2 regions of the Marinobacter adhaerens HP15 genome follow, and region 2 is predicted to be linked to the other one. Evidence: riboswitches for the same ligand, from Rfam matches in the RefSeq annotation. Region 2 holds a riboswitch; the other holds the start of a gene.
What was found. Region 2 has a riboswitch for cobalamin ahead of HP15_RS19510 (TonB-dependent receptor plug domain-containing protein). Riboswitches for the same ligand answer to the same signal wherever they lie in the genome.

Region 1 (9,797 bases), 340 kb from region 2:
AACGCTAACGCCAAAAGCACGCGCGGCTTCGGAATGGAGGCGAAGCCGCAATGTAGTATCCGTCGCCGCACCTGTGATTATTAAGATTGTTGAGGATATCGCGCTCTCAAGAAGTCGACAGTTTTTCTTAGTAGCGGACCGACGTGAACAATATCATCGTAATTATCTTCAGCGAACTCTTCGTCAAGATAGTTATGGGATGTGGTATTCCTACTATCTAGCATGTCTAACCATTCGTCTTCGTCATCAAGCCATCCAATCTTAAACGCTTCCTTTACACTTTCACGCGGGGTTTTCGGGTAAACACCCTCAAACTCTAATGCGCGCTTCAAAGTCTTCCACATTAGCTCTATGACATACTCGAACCGTTGAATTGTGCCCTCAACCACTAATTCTCTATTGCGAGGTATCTGTAGTGCCGACTCCAATTTGGCCATGGCTTTTTCGAGATTTCCCAAGCTATCCTGCAACTTACGATCGCTCATATATGACTACTCCTTGAGAGACTATTCGTTCTTGTAGTGCAGGAGGGTTTGATTCGAAATGAACCAACGAAACCCAGTAAAGCGTCCGGGATTCTGCTGCATCTAGCCGTAATCTTGAAAATTTTTTTCTGCACAATTCCGGTGCAAATACTGCAATATCAAAATCAGAGCGAGAATCAAAATCACCCACAGCCCTAGAGCCAAAAAGCATCAGCTTCTCAATTGGATAAAGATCAACCAATTCATCAATAACCGATTGAACGGATAAAGGTTCTCTCATCGTAAAACCTTAACGCCAGCCATAAGCGGCGCCCTGAAAAGGGCGTCCGGTGGAGGGCCAGAGGCCCGTAACAGACTTAATGGCCTTGTTATAAGTGATCAATTTAGCTCGTACTGGACGAAACTGTTCCAGTCACCGATAGCGTCCTGGGCAGCCTGTTGATGAGCCGCGGCAGCTTCTTGTTGCTCTTCGACGAAACGATTGATGCAAGAGCGATAGTCTTCGACCTCGGAATTGAATTGATCAACCTCCCATTGAGAGGTGAACTCATAAGGTTTGCTCGGCTCATAGCATGAGTGGCTTGGGGCAAACATATCTGCAAGAACTGGAAGCGCGATTGCAGCACCAACAATTCCGATACCGAATTTCATACTTCTAAGCTGCATCATTTCTCCATTTCGTTATAACGCGGAGCGCACCGGCGCACTTAAGTGCGTCCGAGTGACGCGATTTGTTATACCTTTTCCCAGCGCAATCCCACGTTCGTATATCGAGCCTGGTACTGGTGCTTGAATTCAGATACTAACGGGCTTGCTACCAATGAATGAGCGGCATTTGGATTATGGAGCACCACTAATTCTTTGGTCGCCGCGAATGCTACCGCAATTGCACTGATATATTTCTTTCGATTGGTAAATAAGCCGGGGTGACGGCGTACTTCTACAACTTGGCCATCTTTCCGCTCCATGAACTCCGCAACCCCCATCATCGCAGACTGAATATTCTGGATGAGCAGCAAATCTTTTACGACGAAGTCTCTATTGTCGCAGAGCACAACTACACACGGCTTGCCAGTAGCGCCATGTCCTTTGAATTGAACAGATGCACTCTTCACTCGATCTTCTATTCTGTCAGAGTTGATACTGTATATTTCGTGATGTCCTTCCAGAACCTCTTTTTCGTACGGATTTTCGACAAACTCTTTTACTTCCCAATAACTGGTCAGGCTTCCCACCCAAACCTCAAAGTCAGGTACAGGGTCACCCAACTCAGGCAGTTTTCGGTGTCCGATACCAAGGTCAGTAAGGATTTCGTCTACTAGGATTTCCGACTCGTTCATAGGTTCACGTAGGTATAACGCATAGGTAACCGACGCCGGAGCGCCAGCGGAGGGAACCAAAAGCGGTACGCTTTTGGCGCCCGGTTGACCGACTGGTTATGGCTGCTCATTCCGCCTCACGATACCGATGACCAACTTGCCACAACCTAGCGCCAACAAAAGCATCGATAGAATCTGCACTACGCTAATGGCTATAAAGTACCACTGGTATTTGTCTTGGGCTTCTTTTTTGGCTGAAGAGAACTTTTTCAGGAAGTCATCATTTTTCATAAGATTCGAAAGCTGCTCTTTCGACATGAATTCCCAGGTTTCGAGGTTCCAAGGCTCTTGACCAAGCACGCTCACGCGAATCTCTTTCTCCATCCTTTCCTGAAGAACGCTTCGACCTGTTTCCAATACAGATTCGACCAAGTTCACGAGTAAGAAAAAGGCGAATATGGTAATACAAACTTTAAGCTTCACTCGACTTCCCTGTGGCCATAACGCTATGCGAAGCGGCCGGTTTGGAGGCGCAACCGCGCCGGAAAACCGGTCCGCTTGCGCTATTGGTTAGGCAATCTGGCCAGAATATTCTTGACCCAGAATGCCTCTATGATGCCCGCATTGGTCCCAAAATTTCTTATATCATCTAAAGTTTCTGGGTGTATCGGGTTCTCAGTTAAATAACCACTTATAGTGCCAATGACTCGGGGTATACCCGAATCCATGTATATCACTGGGCCTCCGGAAAAACCTTTGTTGTTATGCCCATCCAGAAACAATGTAGTCAATCCGTGTTTTTCAAAGTCAATGCAGGAAATAAGCGCTGCTTTGACGAATGGAAAAGGGAACCTATTATTTAACTCGCCCGATGGTGAGGCCATGCCAAAAGGGAAACCTAGAAAATAGACCCATTGACCCAACGTTGCTCCCGCAGGCCCAATTAAGATCTCATGACGTGGAGATAGGTCAGACTCCAGCCTAAACACAATCGTGTCGGCATGCTCTCGTTCATTGAACACTGTATGGACTGGAACATCCCGCCAAGCCTTGTTCTGGAATACCTTAACCGAGGGAATTTCGAGCGAGCCTTCGAATACGTGAGCCGCCGAAATCAAAAATTGATTTCGGCCTTTCTCAACGGTGTAACCTGAAGCAGTTTTTCCTTCGTGAAAAATTCGAAAAACCCGCTGAATGATATTCGTCGTTATCATCCCTTTGCCTAACGCCATGCGCAGCGGCCGGTTTGTGGAGCGCAGCGGAACAAACCGGTCCGGCTGACGCTACTGGTTAGAAGTTCTTGGCCGCCTATCTGCGGTTTTTCTCTGAATCCATGACAAAAGACAGCACGCCGAGATGGCGGCCAGCGCAAACCCATATGCTGCAGCGGTAATTAGCAGTCCATCCATCGAATATTCCGCACCAAGCAAAATCAATGGGACTAAAATCAAAGCTCCGGCAATAACTCTGTATACACTTAGCAAGCTAAACCCAACTTGTTCAGAGATATCATGAGCGTTTCGAAAGAAGGAATTTATAGTCTCATTAGGCTTGAACCACCAATAATCCACGGCTGAGAGCAAAAGATGCCCTACAAATAAGGCTGCCCAGTACCAAATTAAAAAATCTGCTGCCTTCAAAGATTTGAAAAAAGCGATCAAACCGCCATCACCAGGGAAATAGCATACGAGTACGCTTGGGACACCTCCCAATATTAATGCGCAAATGGTCTCCCTGAACGCATAATCTTTAATTTCCAACTTCCTGATTGTCTTTCTCCCCAACTTCTAACAGCTAATTATACGAACGCGTTCGTATATCACCCGCTCGTAAAACTCCAATAAAAAATGCTCAAGACAAAACGATTTTATTAGATAAAACAATCATTTGAGCACCAACCACCACGGCTACCGCCGGAGTTATACGCCCACCCATTAGCGGCCCCGCTTCCAAACCGGGGCGTATATCTCCGCCCGGCCATTGTGACTTATTCAACCCTAGCAGATAGTTACCTTCATTTCGCACCGGGAATCCCGGAGTTATGCGAACGTGTTCGTATAACTCCGGCTGTTCAGGCGGGTTTACCACTCCAGCTGAGCCCCGGTCTGGTACTCAATCACCCGGGTTTCAAAGAAGTTCTTTTCCTTGCGCAGTGTGGCCTGTTCATCCAACCAGGGCGAGACGTTCTTTGCTCCGGGGAACGGCTCTTCAAGACCTACCGTCCTGGCACGGCGGTTGGCCACAAAGCGGAACTGTTCGCTGTGGTACTCGGCCGAATAACCGAGAATCGGGTCTCGCAGGATGTAGTCCGCATAGGCCTTCTCGGCGGCTTCGGATTCGTCCCACATCTCACGCACGGCCTTCGGATCGAAGGTGATGTTCTCCTCTTCCACGATCTGGTTGACCACTTTCAGGCCGAATGAGAAGTGCATGGCCTCATCCCGCAGGATGTACTGAAGCTGTTCGCCCGTGCCTCGCATCAGTCCTCGACGCTGCAGGGCGAAGATAGGGCTGAAGCCGTTGTAGAACCAGGTGCCTTCGAACACCGCCGCGAAGAACAGGTAAGACATGATGAATTCCTGCAGGTCATCCTTGTTGCGCAGGTTCATGTCTGGCCGCATGGCCGCATCCAGCCGGCGGTTGGCGATCTGGATCTTGCCGTTGATGGCAGGCACCACGCGGTAACGGTTGTAGATCTCGCTCTGGTCCAGGTTGAGGGTTTCGATGCAGTGCTGGTAGGCCCAGGTATGCATGGCTTCCTCGTATACCTGCCGGGCCTGGTAGATCTGCAGCTCCGGCGCGCTCATCTTCTCCATCACCGCCAGGCCGATGTTGCGCATGGCCAGGATGTCGGAAGTGGTGAGGTAGGCCAACACGTTCTCGTATACATGTTTTTCCGGCGCAGTCAGCCGGTGGTGGTAGTCGTGAACGTCCTGGGCCATGTTCACGTCCAGGGGGGTCCAGTGGTTTTTGTTGGCGTTCATGAAGTACTCCCAGGCCCAGGGGTACTTGAACGGTGCCAGCTGGTTGATGTCGGTTTCGCCGTTGATGACGCGTTTATCGTCCACGTTCACCGGTGCCGGGGCGCCGGGATGCGCCGCCCTGGATTCAGTTTTTGGTTCGTCGTCCCAATCAAGCATGTTTTTGCCTCGAAATCGTGAAGTGAGCAGTTACTGACAGGCTTCGCAGTCCGGATCGTCGATGCTGCACACCTGGGGTTGGGGCGCGGCAACCGGTGCGGTTTTTTCAGCGCCGGTAGCTCCCAGGGAGCGCAGGTAATAGGTGGTTTTCAGCCCACGTTCCCAGGCCAGCTGGTAAAGGGCATCCAGCTTTTTGCCGCTGGGCTCGGCCATGTACAGGTTCAGGCTCTGGGCCTGGTCGAGCCATTTCTGGCGCCGGGCCGCGGCCTCCACCAGCCATCTTGCGTCGATCTCAAAGGCGGTGGCGTATCGCGCTTTCAGTTCATTCGGGATGCGGTCGATCTGCTGAACGCTGCCGTCGAAGTATTTGAGGTCGTTCACCATCACGTTGTCCCACAGTCCTTCGGCCTTGAGGTCTCGGACCAGCGACGGATTGACCACCGTGAACTCGCCGGAGAGGTTCGATTTCACGAAGAGGTTCTGGTACGCCGGCTCGATGGACTGGGACACACCCACGATGTTGGAAATCGTGGCAGTCGGGGCGATCGCCATCACGTTGCTGTTGCGCATGCCGTTTGTTGCGATCAGTTCGCGTACGGGAGACCAGTCCAGCCGGGCGTTGGTGTTCACAGACAGGTCCCCTTCCCGGCGGTTCTCTTTGAGCAGGTTGATGGAGTCGATCGGCAGGATGCCCTGCTGCCAGAGAGAACCCTCGTAGCTTTCATAGGCGCCCCGCTCACCCGCCAGCGTGGCGGAAGCACGGATGGCGAAGTAACTGAGCTGCTCCATGGCAACGTCAGCAAACTCAACCGCTTCCGGGCTGGAATACGGCAGGCCCAGTTGATAGAGCGCGTCCTGGAAGCCCATGATGCCGAGGCCAACCGGGCGATGCTTGAGGTTGGAATTGCGGGCCTGGGGCACGGCGTAGTAGTTGATGTCGATAACGTTATCGAGCATGCGCACGGCGGTGTTTACCGTCTGTTCCAGGCGCTGCACGTCCAGCTCGCCGTTGGCAATATGGGCCGTCAGGTTCACGGAACCGAGGTTGCATACGGCGATCTCGTCGGCACTGGTGTTCAGGGTGATTTCCGTGCACAGGTTAGAGCTGTGCACCACGCCCCGGTGCTGCTGGGGAGAACGCAGGTTGCACGGGTCCTTGAAGGTGATCCAGGGGTGGCCGGTTTCGAACAGCACGGTGAGCATCTTGCGCCAGAGCTGCTTGGCCGGGATTTTCTTGAACAGCTTGATTTTGCCCTGCTCTGCCAGGGCTTCGTAATGCTCGTAGCGTTCACGGAAGGCGTTGCCGTACAGGTCGTGCAGATCCGGCGCATCGCTGGGAGAGAACAGGGTCCAGTCACGGTCTTCGCGCATGCGCTCGATCAGCAGATCGGGCACCCAGTTGGCTGTATTCATGTCGTGGGTTCGGCGGCGTTCGTCGCCGGTATTCTTGCGCAGCTCCAGGAACTCCTCGATGTCCAGGTGCCAGCTTTCCAGGTAGGCACACACTGCGCCTTTACGCTTGCCGCCCTGGTTAACCGCCACGGCGGTGTCGTTGACTACTTTCAAGAAAGGCACCACGCCCTGGCTCTGGCCGTTGGTTCCCTTGATGTGGGATCCCAGCGCACGAACTGGCGTCCAGTCGTTACCCAGACCGCCTGCCCATTTCGACAGCATGGCGTTATCCCGGATGGCCCCGTAGATGTCTTCAAGATCGTCGCCCACCGTCGTCAGGTAACAGGACGACAGCTGAGAATGGCGGGTACCGCTGTTGAACAACGTGGGTGTGGACGCCATGTAGTCGAACGACGACAACAGGTTGTAGAACTCGATGGCCCGGGCATTCGGGTCGTCTTCGCGCAGGGCCAGGCCCATGGCAACGCGCATGAAAAATACCTGGGGCAATTCCAGGCGGGCCTTGTTCCAGTGCAGGAAGTAACGGTCGTACAGGGTTTGCAGACCCAGGAAGCCAAACTGCAGATCCCGCTCCGGCTGAAGGGCCGCACCCAGGCGCTCCAGATCAAAGGCGGCCAGAGCTTCATCCAGCAATTCGTACCGGATTCCAGCCTCGACAAAGGCGCTCAGTGCCTGTGGATAAATCTCAGCCAGTGGCAGACTGATAGGCAGGCCAAGGGCAGCGGCATTCTCCAGGCGAAGTTGCTCCAGGAGCAGGCGCGCAGTGACCGCGCTGTAGTCCGGCTCCCGCTCAATCCGGCTGCGGGCCGTCATGATCAAGGCCGACAGCACGTCTTCCTCGGCGATGCCGTCGTACAGGTTGGTCAGGGCATCGTCCACCAGGGAATCACCGTCAATGCCCTCCAGCCCTGTGGCGGCCTGTTCCACCTGCAGTTTCATCAGGCCCAGATCCAGCGGAGCAATCTCGCCACTGGTCTTTTTCACCGTCAGATGGGGGTGCGCCTCAACCGGCGCATGGCGGGCGCGCTCGCGGGCATGCTCTTCCCGATACAGGACGTAGGCGCGGGCCACCTTCTGTTCTTCGGCCCGCATCAGGGCCAGTTCCACCTGATCCTGGATGTCTTCGATATGCACCTTGCCACCGGCCTTCAGGCGACGGCCAATCGCCTGGATAACCTGGTCGGTCACCCGGTGTACCGCGTCATTGATACGCGCGGAACCGGCGGCGGTGTCGCCCTCAACTGCGAGGAAGGCTTTGGTTACGGCGATGCTGATCTTCGAGGGGTCGAAGCCCACAAGCGTGCCGTTGCGCTTGATGACCTGAAGGGATTCGGTGTCCGTGTGCGAGGTTGGCCGGGGTTCGGCCAGGGCTGAGGCAGACATGCAGTGTTCTCCTGAATACGCGTTGAGTTCCTTTCACCATCGCGTACGCAGGGGCACACCTCGCCATGGGAATGGCTGGGCATAACCGGTCTGCTCACCCTGGGTCGCGAAGGTGCAGTTGGGAGCCGTAAGGCTCCTTCATCCCTGGCAGGTCTTCGGACTCAGGGGCGTGAATCGATAGATTCGGCCTCGTGTGGCGACTTCCCGGCTTTCGCCAGTGTCTTGATGCCACGCTTGTTCCCCAATACCGCTGCGCGTCAGTTCCGGAGTCTCACCGGATTCCCGATACCAGAATGGCTGAGATGATCACACGTTGACCGAGTTGGTTACGCACTGATCACTACATCTGGTATTTGACCAAGGATAGAAACACTATATACACGATATTCGGAAGGGACAACCTGAAGCAATAAAAAAGGCCCCGGAGAGGGGGCCAAACACGTGACAGTTTCAACTCAGCCAATCAGTGGCTGATCATCCAGGGCCGCATGGAGGGAAACATCTTCTTCCCGTCAGCGGTGTAGAACAGCATGGACTTTCCGGGTTTCGGGGAGCCGCAGCCGCAGGCGCGACTGTGCTCCTTATCATTCGCCCTTCGGTCTGCGGTGGAAAACACCGGCTCATGCCGGGACCGCTCGTTCCGGTCCTCGGCCGCCCTTTTGGCCGGGTCCATGGCGGCAATGTGGGATGGCAACACGATCACCCGCGGCGACATTGCCTTACAGGTAGGGCATTGCGCCGGCTTGGCCGCATCCTCCATGGTGGCCAGTGTGTGAAAGAGGCCATGTTCACGGCACTTGTAGTCATACACGGGCATGGCGATTACTCCTTATCTTTCGACAGCGGTACGTCCATGCCCCCGCTGACTTTCTTCTGCGGACCATCGGCGGACGGGTTAATGTCGAAGTCGAAGATGCCCGTCGGCAACCAGAGCGTGGCGCAGGCGTTCGGGATATCCACCACGCCGCTGATGTGGCCTTCCACCGGCGCACAACCCAGAATCGCGTAGGCCTGAGCCTTGGTGTAGCCGAACTTGGTCATGTATTCGATGGCGTTCAGACACGCCTGACGATAGGCCACGTGCACGTCCAGGTAATGCTGGCCGCCGTCTTCGTCTACGGAGATGCCTTCAAAGATCACATAGTCGTCGTAACGGGGCTTGATCGGGCTGGGCTTGAACACCGGATTCTTGATGCCGTACTTCTTCACGCCGTCCTTGATCAGGTTTACCCGCAGGTGAATCCAGCCGGCCATTTCGATGGCGCCACAGAACGTGATTTCACCGTCGCCCTGGCTGAAGTGAAGGTCGCCTACGGAGAGGCCGGCCCCGTCCACGTACACCGGGAAATACACCTTGGAGCCACGGGACAGATCCTTGATGTCACAGTTGCCACCGTGTTCCCGTGGCGGCACGGTACGGGCGGCTTCGGCGCCAGCAGCTTTGGCCGCGTCACCGGTCATCTGGCCCATATGGGCGGTCTCACCATTGGGCAGTGTTGCCAGTTCCGGCACACGCTCCGGATCGGTCGCAACCAGTCCGGCCTCACGCTTGTTCCAGGTGTCCAGCAATTCTTTGGAGGGCAGGCAGCCGATCAGCCCCGGGTGAATCAGGCCGGCAAATTCCACGTTGGGAATGTGGCGGGATTTGGTGAACATGCCGTTGAAGTCCCAGATGGATTTCTGGGCCTCCGGGAAGTGTTCGGTCAGGAAGCCACCGCCGTTCTGCTTGGAAAAGAACCCGTTAAAGCCCCACTGGCTTTCTTCGAAGGTGCCGATGTCGAGGATGTCGACTTCCAGCAGGTCGCCCGGCTCAGCGCCCTCGACCCCGATCGGTCCCGACAGGAAGTGAACCTGGCTGAGATCAACATCGCGCACGTCGTCGGCGCTGTCGTCGTTCTTGATCTGGCCGCCGGTCCAGTCATAGCACTCGACGATGAAATCGTCGCCCGGCTTGACGGTGGCCACCAGCGGAATATCCGGGTGCCAGCGGTTGTGGATTTTGTCGTTCTCATAGGCCGACTTGTTCAGATCGATCTTGATAATGGTTTCAGCCATAG
Region 2 (9,797 bases):
ATGCCCTGAAGCAGCTCTTCGAGCTGTACATGACCATCAACCCCAGTATCGAAATCTACCTGCTGGATACCGAAGGTAATATCCTTTCCTACTCCGCCGACCCGAACAAGATCAAGCGCAACCGGGTATCCCTGGAACCGGTACGCACGCTGCTTGAAAACCCGGGCGCTTACCCGCTGCCCGGCGATGATCCGCGCAGTCATGACCGGCGGAAGGTGTTCTCGGTAACGCCGGTGCCTTCGGCTGCGGATCCAACGGGTTATCTGTACGTGGTTCTGCGCGGCGAGGAGTACGACCTGGCCGAGAGCATGGTGCACAGTAACCGGCTCCTCCAGTTAGGCGCGGGCGCGCTGGCGGTGAGCCTGTTCGTGGGCCTGCTGGCCGGGCTGGTGTTCTTCCGATTGCTGACGCGTCGGCTGTCGCGGCTGACCGAGCGGGTGGAATCCTTCGAGCGCGGCATGTCGCCGGAGCGCGCCGCCGCGGTGGCGGGCAAAGGCGATGACATTGATTACCTGGCCGCCCGGTTCGATCAGATGGCCCAGCGAATTGTTGCCCAGCTGGACCTTCTGAAACACAAGGATGCCCAGCGCCGGCAGCTGGTTGCCCAGGTCTCCCACGATCTGAGAACGCCACTGGCATCCATCCAGGGTTATATCGAAGCCTTGCGCATGAAACAGGACACGCTCGCCGCCGAGGAGCGGGCACGTTTCCTGGATGTGGCCCTGACCGAAAGCCACCGGCTTGGTCGCCTTGTGGAGGAACTGTTTGAACTTGCCGCACTGGATGCCCGGGAGAAACAGCCGAAGACGGAACCGTTTGTGGTTGCCGAACTGCTGCATGACGTGGTGCAGAAGCACCAACCCGAGGCGGAGCGCGCAGGCGTTGCCCTGTCGATTGTTTCCGTCGCTCCGGTCCAGGTGCTGGCGGATATCGCCATGACCGAGCGGGTATTGGATAACCTGATCAGCAACGCCATCAGCCATTCGCCGAAAGATACGGAGATCACACTGGGCGTTGTCGAACAGGCCGGGGGTGCGCAAATTACCGTCGCCGACGCTGGCCCCGGTATCGATGATGAGGACCTGGAGCACGTCTTCGAACCCTTTTATCAGGCCGCAGGTGCGTCCAGGACGGGCCATGCCGGTCTGGGGCTCGCGATTGCCCAGCGAATGGTGACGCTGCAGCAGGGAAAACTCTCGGTACGCAATGCCGATGGCGCCGTTTTCAGTGTCTGGCTGCCCCTGGCCCGCGACAGCTCGGTCGCGGGCGGCGAAAAATCCACAGCGTTATGAATTCGTAATACCTGGTGAACGTTTTCGTGAATCCACCGCCCTACGCTGTAGGTATGGAATCACGTGAAGGAGATATCTGATGAAACGCAAGATTATGGGTCTGTTTTCCGCAGTGGCATTTGTCTCTGCAGTTGGTCTGTTCACCACCTACGCGGTTGCCGAAAAGTCGGAGTCGCAGATGAGCAAATACGCACCGGATCAACCGGGTCTGGCCGTGGCGACCTTTGCTGGCGGTTGTTTCTGGTGTGTTGAGGCCGGGTACGAAAAGCGGGTGCCGGGCGTGGTGGAAGTAGTCTCGGGCTATTCTGGTGGGAAAGAGGCAAGCCCCTCCTACAAGCAGGTTGCCTCGGGGCAGACTGGCCATACCGAAGCGGTACAGGTCTATTACGACCCCAACGAAATGACATACGAGGGCTTGTTGCAGGCGCTCTGGCGGATGATGGACCCGACCGATAATCAGGGTCAGTTTGTGGACCGCGGCCAGCAGTATCGTCCTGCTATTTTCTACCATAACGCTGAGCAGAAGCGCCTGGCCGAGGCGGCCGTTGCAGAATTGGAGGCATCCGGAGTTTACGAGAAACCCGTGGTGATCGAAATCGTGCCGTTTGAGAAATTTTACCCGGCGGAGGAATACCACCAGGATTATTACGACAAAAACCCCGTGCGCTACAACTTCTACACCTTCAACTCTGGACGCTATCAGTTTATCGAGAAGGTGTATGGCGAAGATTACGAGCTCGATTACACCCGGTTCCAGGAGAATGCCACAGTGGACGCCAGTGACGATCTGGTGGGCGATGAAAGCGCCAGCACAGAGCCCGGCCAGATGGGCGTTGGCTTCGATCCGGCAAGCTTTGAAAAGCCGGCCCAGGATGTCCTGAAGCAGCGCCTGACGGATATGCAGTACGAGGTGACCCAGGAAGACGGCACCGAGCCGGCGTTTAACAACAAATACTGGGACAACAAGAAGCCAGGACTCTACGTGGATATTGTCTCCGGCGAGCCGCTGTTTTCTTCACGGGACAAGTACAAATCCGGTACCGGCTGGCCCAGCTTTACCCGGCCGATCACACCAGACGCGGTGGTGGAACGTGAGGACAACTCGTTCTTCATGACCCGTACGGAAATCCGCAGCAGCCACGCGGATTCCCACCTTGGCCATGTCTTCAACGATGGCCCTGCGCCAACCGGACTACGCTACTGCATGAACTCCGCGTCTATGGACTTTATCCCGCTGGAGAAGATGGAAGAGGCCGGTTATGGCAAATGGGTTGATGACGTCAGATCAGAGAGCGACGCCTGACTCACAACCACAAATCCGCCACCCGGGTGTCCCGGCTGAAATGGTGCAACACCTGGGCCTGCAGGAGTTCAGCCGTGGCAACCGCATCAATCAGGGCGTTGTGGGCGGCATAGTGAGGCAGCCCATAACGCAGCCGGCTATCAGCCAAGCGAATCGACACGGGCTTCTTCCCCAGCAGTTGTTGCCAGCGTGACGGGTTTCGGTCCGGGTGCAGGTGAGCCTCAATGGCCATGGTATCGATCAACGGAAACCGGATTCCTTCCCCCAGGCGCCATTGCAGGGCAACGTCGAAGAACGATCTCTCGATGTTGCGGTAGTGAACCACGGGGATACGCCCGTTCAGGCAGGCAAACAGATCCTTCAGGATATCGTTCAAATCCGGGGCCTGGTCGATATCACTGTGGGTAATGCCGTGGATAGTAATCGAGGTCTGGTGTAGCGGGAGCTTGGGCCGCACGATCCAGTGGCGGGCTTTGCCCAGCTGGATGCCGTCGAGCGTAAACGGCACCAGACCGATACTGACAATCGAATGTTGATTGGCGTCCAACCCGGTGGTCTCGAAATCGAGCGCGACAAAGGGCACCTCGGATAAGGGCGTCTCCGGCGACACACACCCACTCTCGTAATAGGCTTTAAGAATCGGGGACTTGCTCTGCTCCGCCAGGGCCTTGAATTGCTCGGGCCATGGCAGGCGTGTAACAGAATTCTCGGCCTGCTCCTCACTAGACATTACGGGCCACCCCGGCGTGATACCGGAATTTCAGGAACTTCTGGGCACCGCTGACTACCTGGAACGCATCCTTGAGATGGCTGCGCTCAAACGGTGAAAGGTCTTCGGGCCGTACGTTGTTGTCCGGCTGCCGGTCAGCCTCGATTGCCAGGGCCTGGTGTCGGATACGAACGATGGAGATAAACTCAAGCGCATCCCTCAGGTTGCCCAGATCGTCGTCCAGCAGGAGCTTGGTGTTGCCAATGGCTTTCAGTCGTTCGAACGAGTTCTGTGCACGGGAGCCGCAGGCCAGGGCGTGCACCCGGATCAGATCCGACAGGGGCGCTGTTCCGCGACGTTTCAGGTTGAAGGTCTTCTGGTGCTTGCCATCCTCTTCCAGCACGAAGGTCCGGAAAAAGCCGATCGGCGGCGTGCGGTTCAGGGCGTTGCGCGCCAGCATTGCCAGGAACCGCTGGCTGTTGCTGGCTTTGTCCGCCACCAGTGTCTTTAGCTGTTCGGCAAAGTCGGTCTCGCCGTAGATGCCATCCAGATCAAAGAAAATATTGCTGTTTAACAGAGCCTCGGCTTTCGGATTATCAATCCAGTCGGTGAAGTAGTCCTTCCAGACGCGTAGTGGCTGCCGCCATTTCTGGTTGGTGGCCATGATGTCGCCGGTGCAGTAGGTATAGCCGCACTCCGCAAGGCCATCGCTGACGAATTTCGCCAGCGCCAGGAAGTATTCGTCGTGTTCTTCGGGCACAAAGCTGTCGTCCAGGATCATGGCGTTATCCTGGTCCGTGACCACCAGTTGCTCGTCCCGCGCCATGGAGCCAAGGGCCATAAAGCAGTAGGGCACGGGTGGGGGGCCGAGTTTCTCTTCGCCCAGTGTCAGCAGGCGCTGTGTAAAGCTGCGCCCGATACCGGCCATGGCACTGCCAATCATGTGGGAGTTGGCATCTTCGTTCACCATGCGAACAAAGCTGTCCCGCACATCCAGGCTGATCTTCTTCAGCCCTTTTACATCCTGCTGATGGTAGATGTTGCTGACCAGGTATAGGCTGCTCTGACTCTCGTACTTTACGATGTCAGACAGCGCAATCACGCCGCGAACCTCATCCCGATCCATCACCGGAAGATGGTGCACATTGTTGTGCAGCATGGTGAGCATGGCCTCGAATATGAACATGTTCGAGCGGATGGTGATCAGATCCTCCGACATGATCTCGCTGATCGGAGTTTCCGAGGCCAGGGCTTCGCTAAGGGCCCGGGTGCGCAGGTCCCGGTCGGTAATGATGCCCTTGAGCAGGGGCTTTTCACCTTCCTCGTCCATCAGTAGCAGTGCGGAGACGCCGTTTTCGGTCATGATCCGCGCCGCTTCCTGCAGGCGAACGGTGTGGGGCGCTGATACCGGCTCCCGGGCAATCAACCGGGTAACCTTGGACGTCATCAGCTGGTTGGACTTTTCGCGACGGGAAACGGCGGATCGCAGGCGGCTTCGGTCTTCAATTTCAACGAAATCGGCGAAGTTGTCGTCATTTTCCCAGAGGTACTGGAACGTATCGTAAGGAATCTTGTAAAGCAGGACGTCTTCCAGGGCTTTGGCTGGGAAGCGCACTTTCCGATTCATCAGCAGGCCAAACTGGCCGAAGACTTCGCCCTCGCTGATGCGGTTGTACAGCTCCCCGGTGCGCCGATAGATCTCGACGGCGCCACTGCGCACGTAATACAGCCAGCTGCTCGGGTCACCCAGTTCGAGGATCTGGCTCCCGGCCTTGAAGTACACAATCTCGATGTCGCCAACCACTCTGTCGAGCAGCTCCTCGGCCATCTCGTCAAACGGCGGGTATTGAGCCATGTGATTGCGGATGTCGACCAGCTCGGCCTGCATAAAACTCCCTGTTCTGGCGAAGAATAAGTGATTGTCAGTCATGGAATATAGCAGTGGCAGAGGTCTGCGGCCATGTCGACCTTTGATGGATTTCATTGACCGCTTACCCGGGTGTTGCTAGCCTTGCCACACTTTTTTCAGGTGTCCGTCGCAAAGCGCGACGGGTGAAACGGGAAATCGGTGAGCCTGGTAATGCCAGTGCAAGGCCGATGCTGCCCCCGCAACGGTAAGCAGGACAACGGCAATCTGTGCGCCACTGTGTCGCCACGACATGGGAAGGTGATTGCCCGGGAACCCAGGGTTCCGCCTGCCAGCCCGGAGACCGGCCTGGAAAAACACCCGATGTTGCGGTGGGCAACCTGGGTGGGTGATATGCCGGTTCCGCTCTCCTGACACCTGTCTACCGCCTGCCCTCATTCCCTGTTCCGCAACAAAACCCAGATTCCCGTGCGGGTGCGCGCGGAGTGCGGAGCAAGTTTCATGTTCAGAATTCAAAGCCCTGTTTTACTGGCCGGCCTTTCCCTGGCTGCCTTGCCGTTGGCCGCTTCGGCCCAGTCTGCCCCAGAAACCGATGCCCTTGACCCGATCGTGGTTACCGCGACACTGGGGCCGAAGACCGTTGGAGAGAGTCTGTCTTCGGTTACCGTCATCGACAAAGAGGATATTGATCGGCAACAGCCCGCGGAATTCCGCGACCTGCTGCGCGCGCAGCCGGGGATCAACGTGGTGTCGGACGGCAGCTACGGCAAGACTACCAGCGTATTCCTGCGTGGCGCGGGGAGCTCTGGTACGGTGCTGCTTCTCGATGGTATCCGACTGCGCTCTGCCTCTGCGGGCATCCCTCCCTGGCAGTTTTTGCCTCCGGAATTGATGGAACGGGTTGAACTGGTGCGGGGCGCGAAGAGCTCCCTCTACGGTGCCGATGCGGTGGGCGGTGTCATCCAGGCGTTCACTCTGGAACCGGAGGCCGGACGCCAGGGTTGGGGCGAGCTAAAAGGAGGCTCCCATGAAACCCGCGAGGTTAACGCTGGATTGGCTGGCCGGGAGGGCCGTTCCTCGTTCCTGGCCAGTGGCGTCTATTCGGACACCGATGGCACCAATCTGAGAGATGGCGGTGAAGACAAGGGCTTTCGGAACACCGGCGGCCTGGCGAAGCTGAGCCACAGTTTTGATCTGGGCGGTGGCGCAGGGCTGACCGTGTTCCAGTCTGAAGGCAACACCGAGTTTGAAGGCGGTGATACCGATTTCCTGATCCGTGCCATGGGTCTGCATCTGGAGGCTGTTGCCAGTGACTACTGGCGCACAAGGATCCAGTTCTCGGAAGCCCGCGATGAACAGGATACCTTCGGAGCCAATCCCAGTACTTTCGACACACTGTCTCGCTCAGCGCGCTGGGAAAACACCCTGACGGCCGGTGTTCATGAGCTGGTTCTGGGTACGGAGGTCATGATTGATGAAGTGGATGGCACCAGCAACTTTACAGAAGATAGCCGGACCAACAGCGCAGTCTTTGGGCAGGGCCGTCTGAACTTTGATGCCACCGATCTGATGCTCAGTCTGCGTCTTGATGACAACGAGGCCTACGGGAAAGAGGAGACTGGCGGCGTGGCCTTTGGTCATCAGCTGGACCGCGCCCATCGTTTTCGCCTCAGCTATGCGACCTCGTTCCGGGCGCCAACCTTTAACGATCTTTACCTGACGGTGCCGTTCTACACCGGTAATCCCGACCTCGACGCAGAAGAGGGGCAGATGGTCGAGGCCGGTTTCTCCGGACGATATGACCAATGGTACTGGGATGTTGCCCTCTATCAGAACGATGTGAAGGACCTGATTACCTATGTTTCTGACCCGGCGACGTTTGAGGGCACCATGGAAAATGTCGAAACGGCCAGAATCCGTGGCGTTGAGGTTTCGTCCGGTATTGAGACGGCTGACTGGAATCTGGCGGCAGCGGTAACCTACGCGGATACCGAGAATCGTGATACCGGCGCACGTCTACCACGCCGTGCGGAAAAGAATGTGCGTTTGGATGTCGATCGTCTGTTCTCTCAGTGGTCCGTGGGCGCCAGCTTTATCGCCGAGAGTGACCGCTATAACGATGCAGCGAATACCAGCCTGCTGCCAGGCTATGGCACTGTGGACTTGAGGGCGGCCTGGAACTTCCAGCCTGGCTGGTCGGCATCGTTCAAGGTGGATAACGTATTGGACCGTCGCTATGCCACAAGCATCGGATATGACAGTGCCACCTTCGCGCCTTTCGACTATCTGGCCGCAGGCCGAACCTTCATGGCCTCGGTGCGCTATGATTTCCAGCAGTAAATTCACCGATCTGAGAGGCTCACTCCGTCGATGAGGCGCCCCTGGCTCGCTGCATTGTTTGTGCTGTCTCTGCTTGTGCCCTCGCTGGCACAGGCGGAGAGGCCCTGCGTAAGCGACGCGCTGGACCAGCGTGTATGCCTGGCCGAGCCCGCGCAACGCGTTGTTTCCCTGTCGCCGGGTGCCACCGAGCTGCTGTTCTCCGCAGGGGCCGGTGACAGGCTCGTTGCCGTGAGTGCCTGGAGCGATTATCCCGCAGAAGCTGCGGACTTGCCGCAGGTGGGCGACAGCAATCGCCTGGACCTGGAAGCCATTGTCTCGCTGGCGCCAGACCTGGTGGTGGCCTGGGTGGATGGCAATTCCCGCAGCCAGCTGGAACGCCTGTCAGATCTTGGCATTCACGTTTTCTGGCTTGCTCCGCGGACGTTTGACGACATTGCCGCGGCGGTATCGGATCTGGCGTTGCTGACAGGATTACCGGATCTGGGCAATGAGCGGGCCGAAGCGTTTCGTGCAGATATGGCCGCGCTTGAATCTCAGTATGCCGATGCCAGACCAGTTAAGGTGTTCTACCAGATATGGGATCAGCCACTGATGACCGTGAACCGGGAAGAGCTGATCAGCAAGGCCATAAGCCTGTGCGGCGGCGTTAATGTGTTCGGCGAGTTGCCACGGCTGGTGCCCCGGATCAGTCGGGAGGCGGTTCTGGAAGCCAACCCCGAGGCCATTATTACCGCCGGATCGTCAGACGACAGGCAGTGGCTGGAGGCCTGGCGTGAGTTTCCGGGCCTGGCAGCGGTAGCCGCGGGCAACCTCTTCCTTGAACCACCTGACCTGCTGGCACGCCCGACGCTACGTATGGCAGAGGGTGCCATGCACCTGTGTCAGACCCTGGAGCAGGCCCGTGCCAATCTCTAGCCCTTCCAAGCCCCTCCTGATTCTGCTGCTGGCGGGCTTTCTGGCGGCACTGCTCTCCGTCAGCATTGGCAGTACGTCCATCGGTTTTGGTGACACTCTGAGGGTGATCACCGGCAGTGGCACCGAGTTGCAGCAAACGCTGATTCTGGAGCTGCGCCTGCCTCGCACCCTGAGCGCGTTCGCAACTGGCGGATTGCTGGCCGTGGCCGGAGCACTTATGCAGGTATTGTTGCGAAATCCCCTGGCCGATCCTTATGTGTTGGGGCTTTCTGGTGGCGCGGCAGTGGGTGCGTTATTGGCCATGCTGGCCGGCGCTGCCGGTTTTCTGATATCCGGCTCCGCGTTTGCAGGTGCCATGCTGGCCACCCTGCTGGTGTTTGGTTTGGCTCACGGCAGTGGCAGCTGGACCCCATCGCGGCTGTTGCTTACCGGTGTGGTGGTCGCCGCCGGCTGGGGCGCCATGATTACCCTGATCCTCTCGATGACCCCGGCCAGCCGATTGCCGGGCATGCTGTATTGGTTGATGGGCGATCTTTCCCACGCCGCCACTCCGTGGCCGGGACTGATCATTCTTGTGCTCGTATGCCTGATGGTGTTTCCTCTGGGCCGGGCCCTGAACGTGCTGGCACGGGGCTCCCTGCAGGCGGCGGCGCTGGGCGTTTCGGTGCGGCCACTGGAATGGTCGATCTACCTGATGGCCAGCCTGCTGACCGCAGCCGCCGTCACCATGGCCGGTTCGGTTGGTTTCGTTGGCCTGGTGATACCGCACATGTTGCGGCTGGTGCTGGGCAACGACCAGCGCCTGATTCTGCCGGCCTGCGCACTGGCGGGCGGTACGCTGCTGGTGCTGGCGGATACCCTGGCGCGGGTGGTGATTGCGCCGGAGCAGTTGCCGGTTGGGGTGATCACCGCGCTGATCGGCGTCCCGACCTTCCTGTACCTGCTGTATAGGAGCCGATGATGACACGCCTGGCAACCGAAGCGCTGATTATCGACATTCCGGGCCGCAGCTCAGGCGTTCCCCTGAATCTGGCCATCGAACCGGGACAGGTCTGGGGCGTGCTGGGCCCTAACGGTGTGGGTAAAACCACCTTGCTCCATACTCTCGCAGGATTGCGGGAGCCCAGAAGCGGAAAGCTGCTGCTTGATGGAACGCCGTTGGACGGCATCCGCCGCAAGACCGTATCGCAACGCATGGGCCTGGTATTTCAGGACCGGCAGGATGGATTCCCGGCAACGGCACTGGAAACCGCCCTGATCGGCCGCCACCCCTGGTTATCGCCTTGGCAGATGGAGAGTGGTGATGACCTCGCGATTGCTGAAAGGGCTCTAATAGAGCTGGACGTGATCCACCTGAAAGATCGCCTGGTA

Region 1: another riboswitch for cobalamin. It lies ahead of HP15_RS18050 (ribonucleoside-diphosphate reductase subunit alpha); the one in region 2 lies ahead of HP15_RS19510 (TonB-dependent receptor plug domain-containing protein).

What each region holds. Positions count from the first base shown of each region.
Region 1 covers NC_017506.1:3,837,077-3,846,873, forward strand. The annotation lists gene HP15_RS18015 (HI0074 family nucleotidyltransferase substrate-binding subunit) at 81-485, opposite strand; gene HP15_RS22020 (nucleotidyltransferase domain-containing protein) at 472-765, opposite strand; gene HP15_RS18020 (hypothetical protein) at 864-1,154, opposite strand; gene HP15_RS18025 (hypothetical protein) at 1,220-1,825, opposite strand; gene HP15_RS18030 (hypothetical protein) at 1,922-2,287, opposite strand; gene HP15_RS18035 (trypsin-like peptidase domain-containing protein) at 2,368-3,036, opposite strand; gene HP15_RS18040 (hypothetical protein) at 3,088-3,564, opposite strand; gene HP15_RS18045 (ribonucleotide-diphosphate reductase subunit beta) at 3,886-4,944, opposite strand; gene HP15_RS18050 (ribonucleoside-diphosphate reductase subunit alpha) at 4,975-7,740, opposite strand; cobalamin riboswitch at 7,870-8,048, opposite strand; gene HP15_RS18055 (FmdB family zinc ribbon protein) at 8,204-8,557, opposite strand; gene fmdA (formamidase) at 8,563-9,795, opposite strand.
Region 2 covers NC_017506.1:4,177,905-4,187,701, forward strand. The annotation lists gene HP15_RS19485 (sensor histidine kinase) at 1-1,292, shown strand, start outside; gene msrB (peptide-methionine (R)-S-oxide reductase MsrB) at 1,372-2,595, shown strand; gene HP15_RS19495 (3'-5' exonuclease) at 2,597-3,325, opposite strand; gene HP15_RS19500 (putative nucleotidyltransferase substrate binding domain-containing protein) at 3,318-5,192, opposite strand; cobalamin riboswitch at 5,315-5,537, shown strand; gene HP15_RS19510 (TonB-dependent receptor plug domain-containing protein) at 5,673-7,511, shown strand; gene HP15_RS19515 (cobalamin-binding protein) at 7,542-8,426, shown strand; gene HP15_RS19520 (FecCD family ABC transporter permease) at 8,413-9,387, shown strand; gene HP15_RS19525 (ABC transporter ATP-binding protein) at 9,387-9,797, shown strand, end outside.